Regions from separate parts of the Paenibacillus sp. FSL P4-0127 genome, predicted to be linked through region 2. Evidence: riboswitches for the same ligand, from Rfam matches in the RefSeq annotation. Region 2 holds a riboswitch; each other region holds the start of a gene.
What was found. A riboswitch is a leader RNA that binds a small molecule or an ion and turns the genes downstream of it on or off. The one in region 2 is predicted to bind cyclic di-AMP.

Region 1 (3,278 bases), 2.1 Mb from region 2:
CCCTGGTAAAACGGATACGCCGGGAAGGCCACCTGATCGGCAATCACTCCTTTGGCCACCCGAATTTCGGAAAACGGTCGCTCAAGCAATTTCAAACGGAAATTTTGCGTACGGAAAAAATCATTCAGCAAACCGCCGGGTACCGGCCCAAGCTGATCCGTCCTCCTTACGGCGAAATCCGGGAGCCGCAAATTAAATGGGCAAAGCAAAACGGCTACACCATCGTCAACTGGAACGTGGATTCGCTGGATTGGAAAGGGCTGAACAAATCCAAGGTCGAAAACAACGTGCTCGGCGCCATAGAGCCCGGTTCGATCGTTCTTTTTCATGCCGGCGGCGGAGTAGGATCCAATTTAAACGGTACGATCCAAGCTTTGCCGGACATTATCCAAACGCTGCGGGACAAAGGTTACCAGTTTGTCGATTTGGCCGAATTGCTAAATACGGCGAAGTATAGATAAAAAAGAAAAGCGCGAGCATCAGACCCAATGGTCTAGCGCTCGCACTTTCTTTACTGGATCTACATATAAGCAAACGAATTTACTTCAACACGTACAGGGTGACATCCTGAAACCCGAACGATTCGACGGATTTGACGCTGCCGGGAATGAAGATGTCGATGCGGTTGCCTTTGATCGCGCCCCCCTGATCGCTGGCCGTGGCCACAAACGCCTGCTTCGGCAAGCCATCATGATTATATCCGGTGACCAGTACCTTCGTTCCCATCGGAATCACGTCCGGGTCGACGGCGATCGTGCCCAGCTTTAACGGGTTTCCGAAATAATCGACCGCGCCCCATTTTCCGTTTTCGTCGGCGGCCGCCGAGTATGCCGATGCTTTCACCTGAATCGTATGGGAATAATTAAACGTTTTGCCCCAGGCTTCGACGACTTTGTCCGACGGCAATACGGTCGGCCCCGACACCGCGTCGGCTTTCATCGTCTTTGCCGCGGGAGCCTGGTTCGATTCCGGCGCCGCTGCTTTCGCTTCGGGAGCCTCCATTTCCGGAATCATCAACTTCAGCCCCTCGTATATATTGCCGGGATCAATCCCCTGATTGGCGTTCATCAATTGCTCCAAGCCGACTCCGTACTTTTTGGCCAACAGATAGAAGGTATCTCCTTCTTCCGTCGTATGTACCGCATCCGCGTGCACAGGTACCGTCTGTAAAACCGCCGCCAAACTTGCGGCTACCAACGTTGTTTTTGCAATCTTCGAGAATAAGAGATTTTTCATGCTGTTCTTCCTCCTTTTATACGCCTGCGGAGTTAGTTGTCGGATTCGGGAAAAAGGATTATCCCCGGCGCCCAATGCGAGCGCTTCACCCCAAGAAAACCGGTCACGTTTCGTTTAACGTTCCGTTATTCGCTGAATCATCCCCCGCACCTGCCGAGGCAGGTTTTGGCTATCTGAATATATCACAATTTTGTAACCAATTGGACAGGAAATAGTATCCAAAACGCGCAAACCCGCATTCTGCCGCTATTATTTATTTATGGAATCATGTAAAAAAAGTAACAACTCATCATGTTGTAACGTACAAACAAGCTTCTAGCCAATCTTGAGGAAAGGGAAGGCCGGTGGGGTGGTCGGCAGATTAACATCCGCTGTCCGGACGGCTTTGCACGATTATCCCGTTTGATCAGGAAGCAGAGAAGAAGATGTGTTGTTCGGGAGAAGCAGATATGCTTGGGAAAAGCAGATATGTTCGAGATCAATAAATCTGTTCATAGATCATTAGCCAGGTTCGGGAAAAGAAGGTTTAGGAGAAGTGAAGTGAAGCAGACCTGACGGGAGAATGGGGCAAGACAACGGAAAAAAAGAAAAAACCGTGATCTTGCTGCAGTCTGAATCCGTTTGTGCAATGTCCGTAGCGTTCAATCATTTCTATCAGGCTGCAGCCGCAAGGGACTGATTCGGTTGGCGTGCGATCAGCCGGCGGTAAGGAATCGCCGGAATTGCCACACACATGCGCAGCAACTTCTGCCGCAGCGTTTCTTCCGCTCCGGGCAGTCCTCCGGACAGGCGCAGCCGGCGGCGTATGGTGTATTCGTTCAGGTACGCCTGCAGATGCTTCAGTCCCAAGGCTCCATACGTACCCTTCAGCGATTCCCACGCCTCTCTCACCACTCTCCGCAAGGGCGCATATAGCCGAAAGGCCTGAGAGAACAACTGCACCGCCGATGTACGGACATCCACATGCCCGCCAATAAACACGGTTAGATCGCGACGGTTTGCCCTCTTTTCGCCTCCCCGCTTATGCGGCACCAGGCGGATTTTGACCTGCTCCGGCTCGCCCGACTCCGTGACCGTGCATCCCGCTACGACCGCCGAGGCGTACGGATGCGAAAGCTGACACCGGGACGGATTACGCCCATACTGATCGCTGTTCACCTTCACGTCTCCGGAGAGCAGCTCCCGGGCATCGAACTCCCCCACGGCATGACGTATTTTGTGCAGCATCGACCAGGCGGTTTTGTAGGTGACCCGGATCACCTTGCTCAGCCGCAGCGCCGAGATGCCGCCCGGGAGCAGGAATAAATCCAGGGCCTCGAACCACTTGAGCAAGGGCAGATGCGTTCCTTCAAAAATCGTGCCGACCAAAGGAGATGTTTGATGCTTGCACTTTCCGCACTCGAACAAAGGGATATGCCGGGAAGACAGACGGCTGCACCGGGTGTAAGCGCAGCGCGGGCAGACGAAGCCGCTTGGCCACTTCATCGCGATCAGCGCCTCCATGCAGTCCTGCTCGCTGTTAAAACGGCTGCTGAATGGTTGAAGTTCCGTTTCCGTATTGACTTCCATATTCGCTCGCCCCCGAATCAAGAATACACGAACATAAATTCCATTTATTTCATTATACCAAACACGCGTTCTCTTATCAAGCCAAAAATCTCACCTGAACCGCCTCATTTTTTCCCCCTTTTTTTGTTTTTTTGTTCTCTCTTTTTTGGAACCCTTGCTCTAACCCCCACCCCCTGCTCCCTGCTCCTGAAAGAAGGGGATAATCGTGCAAAGGCAGGCAGCAGGCAGGAACACCAAGGCAGGAACACCAAGACACAAACGCTATAGACAGCCACCTCAGTCCGTCATCCTGGAATCAATAGAGCCAAAGTCATCATTTATTTCTTCAAGCACCGATCTCGATTTTTGAGCTAAAAAACTTCTGAAGTGGCCTTCAGCATTGATCTTTCGACTGGTCTTGAGCTGAGGTAACAGCATTTCATATATAGACGCCTTGAATAGAGAAAACGAGGTCGAGTTTACGAATTAAAAGT
Region 2 (3,278 bases):
ATCGTTCTTTCCAGAATGAAGAAGACAACCGACTGCACCCCGAGCAAAATTAAAGCCCACGCATAACCGTCGGCCACCGCGGTCAGCACATGGCGGCCGTAACCTTCCTCCCTGGACCGCGCCCACAGATTGATGCCGTTTTTCCGCCACAGTCCGTCCCCGCCGACGAGCGAGAAATATACCGAGGCGGCAAGAATCAGGGTGACGAGTCCTTGAATCACGAACCCTACCGTCAGCACGATCGGATCGAGCCCGTCCTTTTCAAACACAGGCAGCATGTTGACCGTCCCGATGACGGACAAGACGAAGTAGGCGCCGGCCAGAAAAATCCCGCGTTTAAAAGTGGTATGCGCCCGCGTCAGCGCGCTGTATACGATGGCCAGGATGCCGAGCACAAATGTGAACAGGGCGTATCCGGCAAAGGTAAGCCAGTTGGCCAGCCGCGTCTGCCCGGCGACGTAATCGGCATGCGACTCAGGAACGGAGAAGTAGCTTTCGAATGACGATACGGCGCCGTATTCGTAGCGGATATCGATCGTCGCTTGCGACTCCCCGAGCTCATCCCCCTTGATGTGATAGAGCAGACCGACATCGCCCTCGCCCGACACGCGCTCAAGGCGGGCTGGGTCAAAGCCGAACGCGGCCAGATAAGGCGCGGCCAGCCGCTCCTTCTCCTCCAGCGTCAAATCGCCCTCCCAGGTGCGCAGCGAGTCTGGCGTTTCGGTACCGTAGTCCAGCATCATCTGCTTTTTCGCATTGCTCGAGGAAACGATTTCCTCGAACCCGACCACTTTGCCGGTGGTCATGTGAACGTCGACGGTCAAAGCGCTAAACACATCGTTTGGTTCGTTGAAACGGACGCGAAATACGTCGTACGGAAATTGCTTGTCATACGTCTTCAGGAAAGGGGCGAGCAAATCCGCCTTCGTTAAATAACCGTACAGATCGGAGCGCGATTCATAGGTAACGAGCGCTTTTTCGGGATGACCGGCCAACTCGATGTTCAGCACCGACTTTGCAAATTCGATAGCTTTCGTTCTGGCCTGCGATTTGGCGATGACGTCATCCGACTGTTCCATCTGCAGCGTGTCGGAAGCGGTTGTCGGAAAAATCTGGACGATGAAGAAAATGACCAACCCGATCAGGGCCATCAGCCAAAGCGTTTTTGTCTTCAGCCTGCGGCTGGACGGTTTCATAGGTGAAAACATTACAAAACTCCTTTAAAATTTTTTGTTCTCAAGTATGATTTTGCGCGAAGTACATCACAGTAAAGATAACATAGTGGAATTTCCAACGCCAGTTGAAGGCAAAAATGATGAAAAGATGCAATAATCCCGTTATACCCTAGCATGGCTCAGATTGGACGGCAAGAAGATCGGGGATTTGCCGTTTCCAGCCCTTTTTCACTGTTTTTAATCAAAATGAACCTTTGTAGTGGAAGCCAATAAGGATTATAATCCATTTGACGAAAACGGAATGAAAACAATTGAAAAAATATTAAGGCCTAATTTCGATTTCGAAAACGGGGGAACCGATTTTTTTGGGGTGAATTTCGCGCGATTGTGGCGGCAGCCGGTATGGCTGCCTTGGTCGGGCGATTAGGGCAACTGTGCATGCCCGAATCCGTCAGCTAACCTCGTAGGCCTCCTGCAACAGGAACCAAACACCGAAAGGCATTGGATTTCCAGTGCTTTTTTCTTTTGTTCTTTTTTCACGACAACAATGGGGTGAATGAATTGTCTTTCAAAAAAATCAGCTTTTCCCCGCCGCAAATTTTGGTGTTGGGTTTTGCGCTCATCATTTTGCTGGGATCGCTGCTGCTGATGCTGCCGATTTCCAGTGCGGCCGGGGAGACGCTGCCGTTCGTCGACGCGCTGTTTACGGCGACTTCGGCGACATGCGTAACGGGACTGGTCGTCGTCGACACCGGGACCTATTTTTCCACGTTTGGCCAAATCGTAATCATGCTGCTGATTCAGGTCGGCGGACTTGGGTTCATGACCATGGCCACCTTGTTTTCGCTCGTGTTGAAACGGAAAATCTCGCTGAAGGACCGGCTGATCCTGCAGGAGGCGATGAACCAGAACACGATGGAGGGGATCGTCCGGCTGATCCGCAAGGTGCTGCTGTATTCGCTGGTCATTGAATCCTGCGCGGCGCTGCTGTTCGCGATTCGCTGGGCGTTTGACATGCCGCTGGGCCGGGCGCTGTACTTCGGCGTTTTTCACGCGGTATCCATGTTCAACAACGCCGGGTTTGACCTGTTTGGCGAATACCGGAGCTTGACGTTGTACGTGGCCGATCCGCTCGTCAACTTCGTGGCGATGTTTCTCATCGTGTCCGGGGGCATCGGGTTTATCGTGCTGTCGGACATCATTGATTTCCGGCGCCGCCGCAAGCTGTCGCTGCATTCCAAGGTGGTGCTGTCGATGACGTCGGCGCTGATCGTGGTCGGGGCCCTGGTCATATTTATATTCGAATTCACCAATCCGCGGACGCTAGCCCCGCTCGGCTGGGGCGGGAAATTTTGGGCCGCGCTGTTCCAGTCGGTGACGCCGCGGACGGCCGGGGCCAACACGGTCGATATCGGCGAGCTGCGGCAGGCTTCGCAATTTTTTATGATCATCCTGATGTTTATCGGGGCTTCGCCCAGCTCGACCGGCGGCGGGATCAAAACGACGACCTTCACCATTCTCGTCGGCGCGGTCATCTCCATGATCCGCGGACAGTCGGACCTCGTCCTGTTCCGCTACCGGATGGCCCAGGAACGTATTTTCAAAGCGGTCACCATCACGATGCTCGCTTTATTTCTTGTGGTGGCCGTCGCCATGGTGCTGTCCACGACCGAGGACGCCAGCTTCCTGAGCATTCTGTTCGAGACGACCTCCGCGTTCGGCACCGTCGGGCTTACGATGGGGCTTACCGGGAAACTAACGGTAATCGGCAAAATCCTCATCAGCTTTACGATGTTCGCCGGAAGACTCGGGCCGCTTACGCTAGCTTATGCGCTTGGACCGAAGAAAGGCAAGGAATTGTACCGCCATCCGGAAGGCAAAATGATTATAGGATAAGATAAGGGGACTTGAGATTAAACATGAAAATGCAGCAGTTTGTAGTCATCGGACTGGGCCGGTTCGGCTCCAGCCTGGCTCTGGAGTTGATGGACCTCGGGTATGAGGTGCTCGGGATCGACCGGGACGAAGAGGTGGTAAACGAATTGAGCGACCAGCTGACGCATGCCGTCGTGGCGGACGCCACGGACGAGGAAGTGCTGAAAT
Region 3 (3,278 bases), on a different contig from region 2:
GGAGTAAATAATTAAAGGTAAAAAGATAAGGACCGGCCAGACATTATGGAACTTGGTGATGAAAAACACCACGCTGACCAACAGACTGATCAAGGCCCCGATGGTATTGGCCAAAAATTTCTTGATCCAACCTGGAGGTTTTTCCCGTAACCACTTTACCATCATGCCTGACTGGGACAGTGTAAAAGGAATAAACACGCCGATCGCATAAAGCGGAATTAAAAGTTCGGTTTTCCCTTCAAAAACGATAATCAGCAAAATCGAAAACAGCCCCAGGAAAATAATGCCATTTGAATATCCCAGCCGGTCTCCGCGAACCGTAAACGCTCTTGGGATGAACTTGTCTTTGGCCAAATTAACGGCAAGCAACGGAAAGGCGGAATATCCGGTGTTGGCAGCCAGAATAAGAATCAAAGCCGTCGTTCCCTGAATGAAGAAATACATGATATTTCTTCCGAAAGTGTGTTCCGCGATTTGGGAAAGCACGGTAACCTCCGCGAGAGGGCCTATGCCATAATAATAAGCCAGAAACACAATTCCCGTGAACAATACAGCCAATATGCCCCCCATGGCCAGCAAGGTTTTTGCCGCATTGCGCGGAGCCGGCTCTTTAAAGTTGGGGATGGCGTTTGAGATCGCTTCTACCCCTGTCAAAGCGGAACATCCGGAAGCAAAGGCACGAAGCAGCAAGAATAAACTAATTCCAGCCACTGGAGAACCAAGCGGAGCGTGTAACTCCGGCAAAATTTGGCCGGTCATAATTTTATAAAGGCCGGAACAAATCAAAATCACCAGGGCCAGAACAAATAAATAAACGGGAAAGGCAAAAATCGTAGCCGATTCGGTGACACCACGCAAATTGAGAATGGTAATTAACAATACAAAACCTACGGCTATGGGCACCGTGTATGGATGAAGGCCCGGAAAAGCCGAAGTAATAGCGTCCGTACCGGCCGAAACGCTTACCGCAACGGTCAAGATATAGTCAACAAGTAATGAACCGCCGGCAATCAGTCCGGGAATTACACCCAGGTTTTGCTTGGAAACCACATAAGCCCCACCGCCATGAGGATAAGCAAAAATAATTTGCCGGTAAGACAAAATAAGCGCCACCAGCAAAACCAAAACACCGGCAGCAATGGGAATCGAATACCAATAGGCTACCGCTCCCACGACCATTAAAACAAGCAGGATCTGTTCCGGCCCGTAAGCCACCGATGACAAGGCATCGGAAGAAAGGATGGCCAGCGCTTTGGTCTTGCTTAGTTTCTGTTCGCCCAGTTCCGTTGATTTTAACGGCCGTCCAATAAGAAATCGCTTTATATAAGAAAGCACAGGGGGTCACCGCCTAAATTACGTTGTTTTTTTATATTGCTCGGCAGAAATAAGTATTATTTCAAATACAAACTGAAGATTAAGGGCAAATAGGCCAATTTGAGGCAATAAAAAAACACAGGGGCCCCTGTGCTAAACTTCACAAGTCATACAACCCACTCCTGACTACGCTTACGAGGTTAGCTGTCGGATTCGGGCGGCAAGAGTCGCCCTACCTGGCGGATCGCTGGATCAACTGCCAAGATTCACCCCAAAAGAGAAACTCACCTGAAAGGCAGGTAAGTTTTTAACGGGTCCCCCGTTTTCCTTAAGGAAATTCAGCGATAATGAATTGATTTATTCTTAGTGGAAACAAAATAAATCATACGTTCAGTGTAAAAGTTTGTAAAGCAGGAGTAAGGAAGGTGAACTGCCGGAATCATACAAAAGATCATATGTTAATCGCTTACAATTCAAAAATGCTCTCCAAATCAACGTTTATTAATGACTGACGCTATTTTTTTAAACATTTTAAAAAACAAATTGAACCAACAGCATATAGACCAGGGTACCCGTTAGGATCGATAACAGCATATTCCTTTTCCAAAAATGCAAGAAAGCAACAATGGCCATCGAAATCAATTCTGGCGCTCCATGGTTGCCGGATATAAAATTCACGTCTTTGATACTGTAGACAACCAATAATCCTAAAGCCGCCGCGGGCAGCACTTTCCCGAGATATTGCACATAACGCGGAGCGGGCCGGCCCGGAGGGAAAATCATAAAGGGAATAAATCTGGTCAGCATGGTTCCCAAAACGACTATTCCAATAGTAATCACTTGTTCCAATAAAGTCATTGTCATGTAGTTTCACCCGTTTTCTTTTCCAGTGGCCTCCGCATCAAAGTAAGCACGCAGAGGATCAAAATCATGGAAGGTATGATAAAGTTGTCCCCGTTAAAAATAAAGAGGCATAACACAGATAGCCCCAACCCCAGTAACGCGCTGTGATGTGTTGTTTCTTTCAGCCATTGTTCGATGAAGATGACCACAAATAAAGCCGTCATCACAAACTCAAGTCCTTCCATGTTTATTTGAACTAGTGACCCAAACAGTCCCCCAATGGTAGCGCCAAGCACCCAATAGATGTGATTAAGCAAGGTAACGAAGAACATGTACCACCCTTTATTCACCCCTTGCGGTATTTGGGCGGTGTAATTAATGGAGAACGTTTCATCACACATGCCAAAAATCAGATAGATCTTTTTTAACCCGCTCCCTTTAAATTTTTCAAGCATAGATATCCCGTAAAAAAGATGGCGCGCGTTAACCATTAAAGCGAGGAAAAAAGCGCCTAATGGGTTAAAAGCGCCCAGCAGCAGATGGACAGCGACAAATTCCATCGACCCGGCAAAAATAAGCAGGCTCATCAGGAAAGCATACCCTGCCCCAAATCCCGATATGTTCATAAAGATGCCGTAGGCAATCCCCAAGAATAAAAAGCCTGCCAAAATGGGGATCGTAGCAGGAAAGGCGGCACGAAACGCCAATTGAAGTTCGCTTCTGTTAGTCATGATTTACTTGCATCTCCTCGTACGATTACTTATCCATGCCATTTTAGCAGTGCAAATCCATACAATCAACGATATAATTGTATGGATTACAATTTTGTGAGGTGTGCAAATATGCCGATCAATTCCTTCACCGATTACCCCATGTCATGGAAACCCGATAGAGACGCTTTGAAACGTCCACTCTATCGTTCGCTCGCCCTACTGCTGGAACATGACATCACAAACGGATTTTTAGCCCCGGGTACAAAACTGCCACCGCAAAGGGAGTTGGCCGATTTTTTGGACATAAATTTTACGACCATAACACGTGCCTACAAACTATGCGAACTCAAAGGCCTAATATATGCGGTAACAGGCAGCGGCACATTCGTTTCAGCCAACGCGGCACGC

Region 1: another riboswitch for cyclic di-AMP. It lies ahead of NYE74_RS20070 (3D domain-containing protein); the one in region 2 lies ahead of NYE74_RS10290 (TrkH family potassium uptake protein).
Region 3: another riboswitch for cyclic di-AMP. It lies ahead of NYE74_RS26980 (APC family permease); the one in region 2 lies ahead of NYE74_RS10290 (TrkH family potassium uptake protein).

What each region holds. Positions count from the first base shown of each region.
Region 1 is NZ_JBBOWY010000001.1:4,435,320-4,438,597, forward strand. It holds gene NYE74_RS20065 (polysaccharide deacetylase family protein) at 1-461, shown strand, start outside; gene NYE74_RS20070 (3D domain-containing protein) at 541-1,236, opposite strand; cyclic di-AMP (ydaO/yuaA leader) riboswitch at 1,242-1,417, opposite strand; gene NYE74_RS20075 (transposase) at 1,891-2,805, opposite strand.
Region 2 is NZ_JBBOWY010000001.1:2,304,062-2,307,339, forward strand. It holds gene NYE74_RS10285 (CPBP family intramembrane glutamic endopeptidase) at 1-1,208, opposite strand, end outside; cyclic di-AMP (ydaO/yuaA leader) riboswitch at 1,492-1,661, shown strand; gene NYE74_RS10290 (TrkH family potassium uptake protein) at 1,728-3,071, shown strand; gene NYE74_RS10295 (potassium channel family protein) at 3,095-3,278, shown strand, end outside.
Region 3 is NZ_JBBOWY010000002.1:85,160-88,437, reverse strand. It holds gene NYE74_RS26980 (APC family permease) at 1-1,335, opposite strand, end outside; cyclic di-AMP (ydaO/yuaA leader) riboswitch at 1,489-1,668, opposite strand; gene NYE74_RS26975 (branched-chain amino acid transporter permease) at 1,846-2,178, opposite strand; gene azlC (azaleucine resistance protein AzlC) at 2,175-2,888, opposite strand; gene NYE74_RS26965 (aminotransferase-like domain-containing protein) at 3,000-3,278, shown strand, end outside.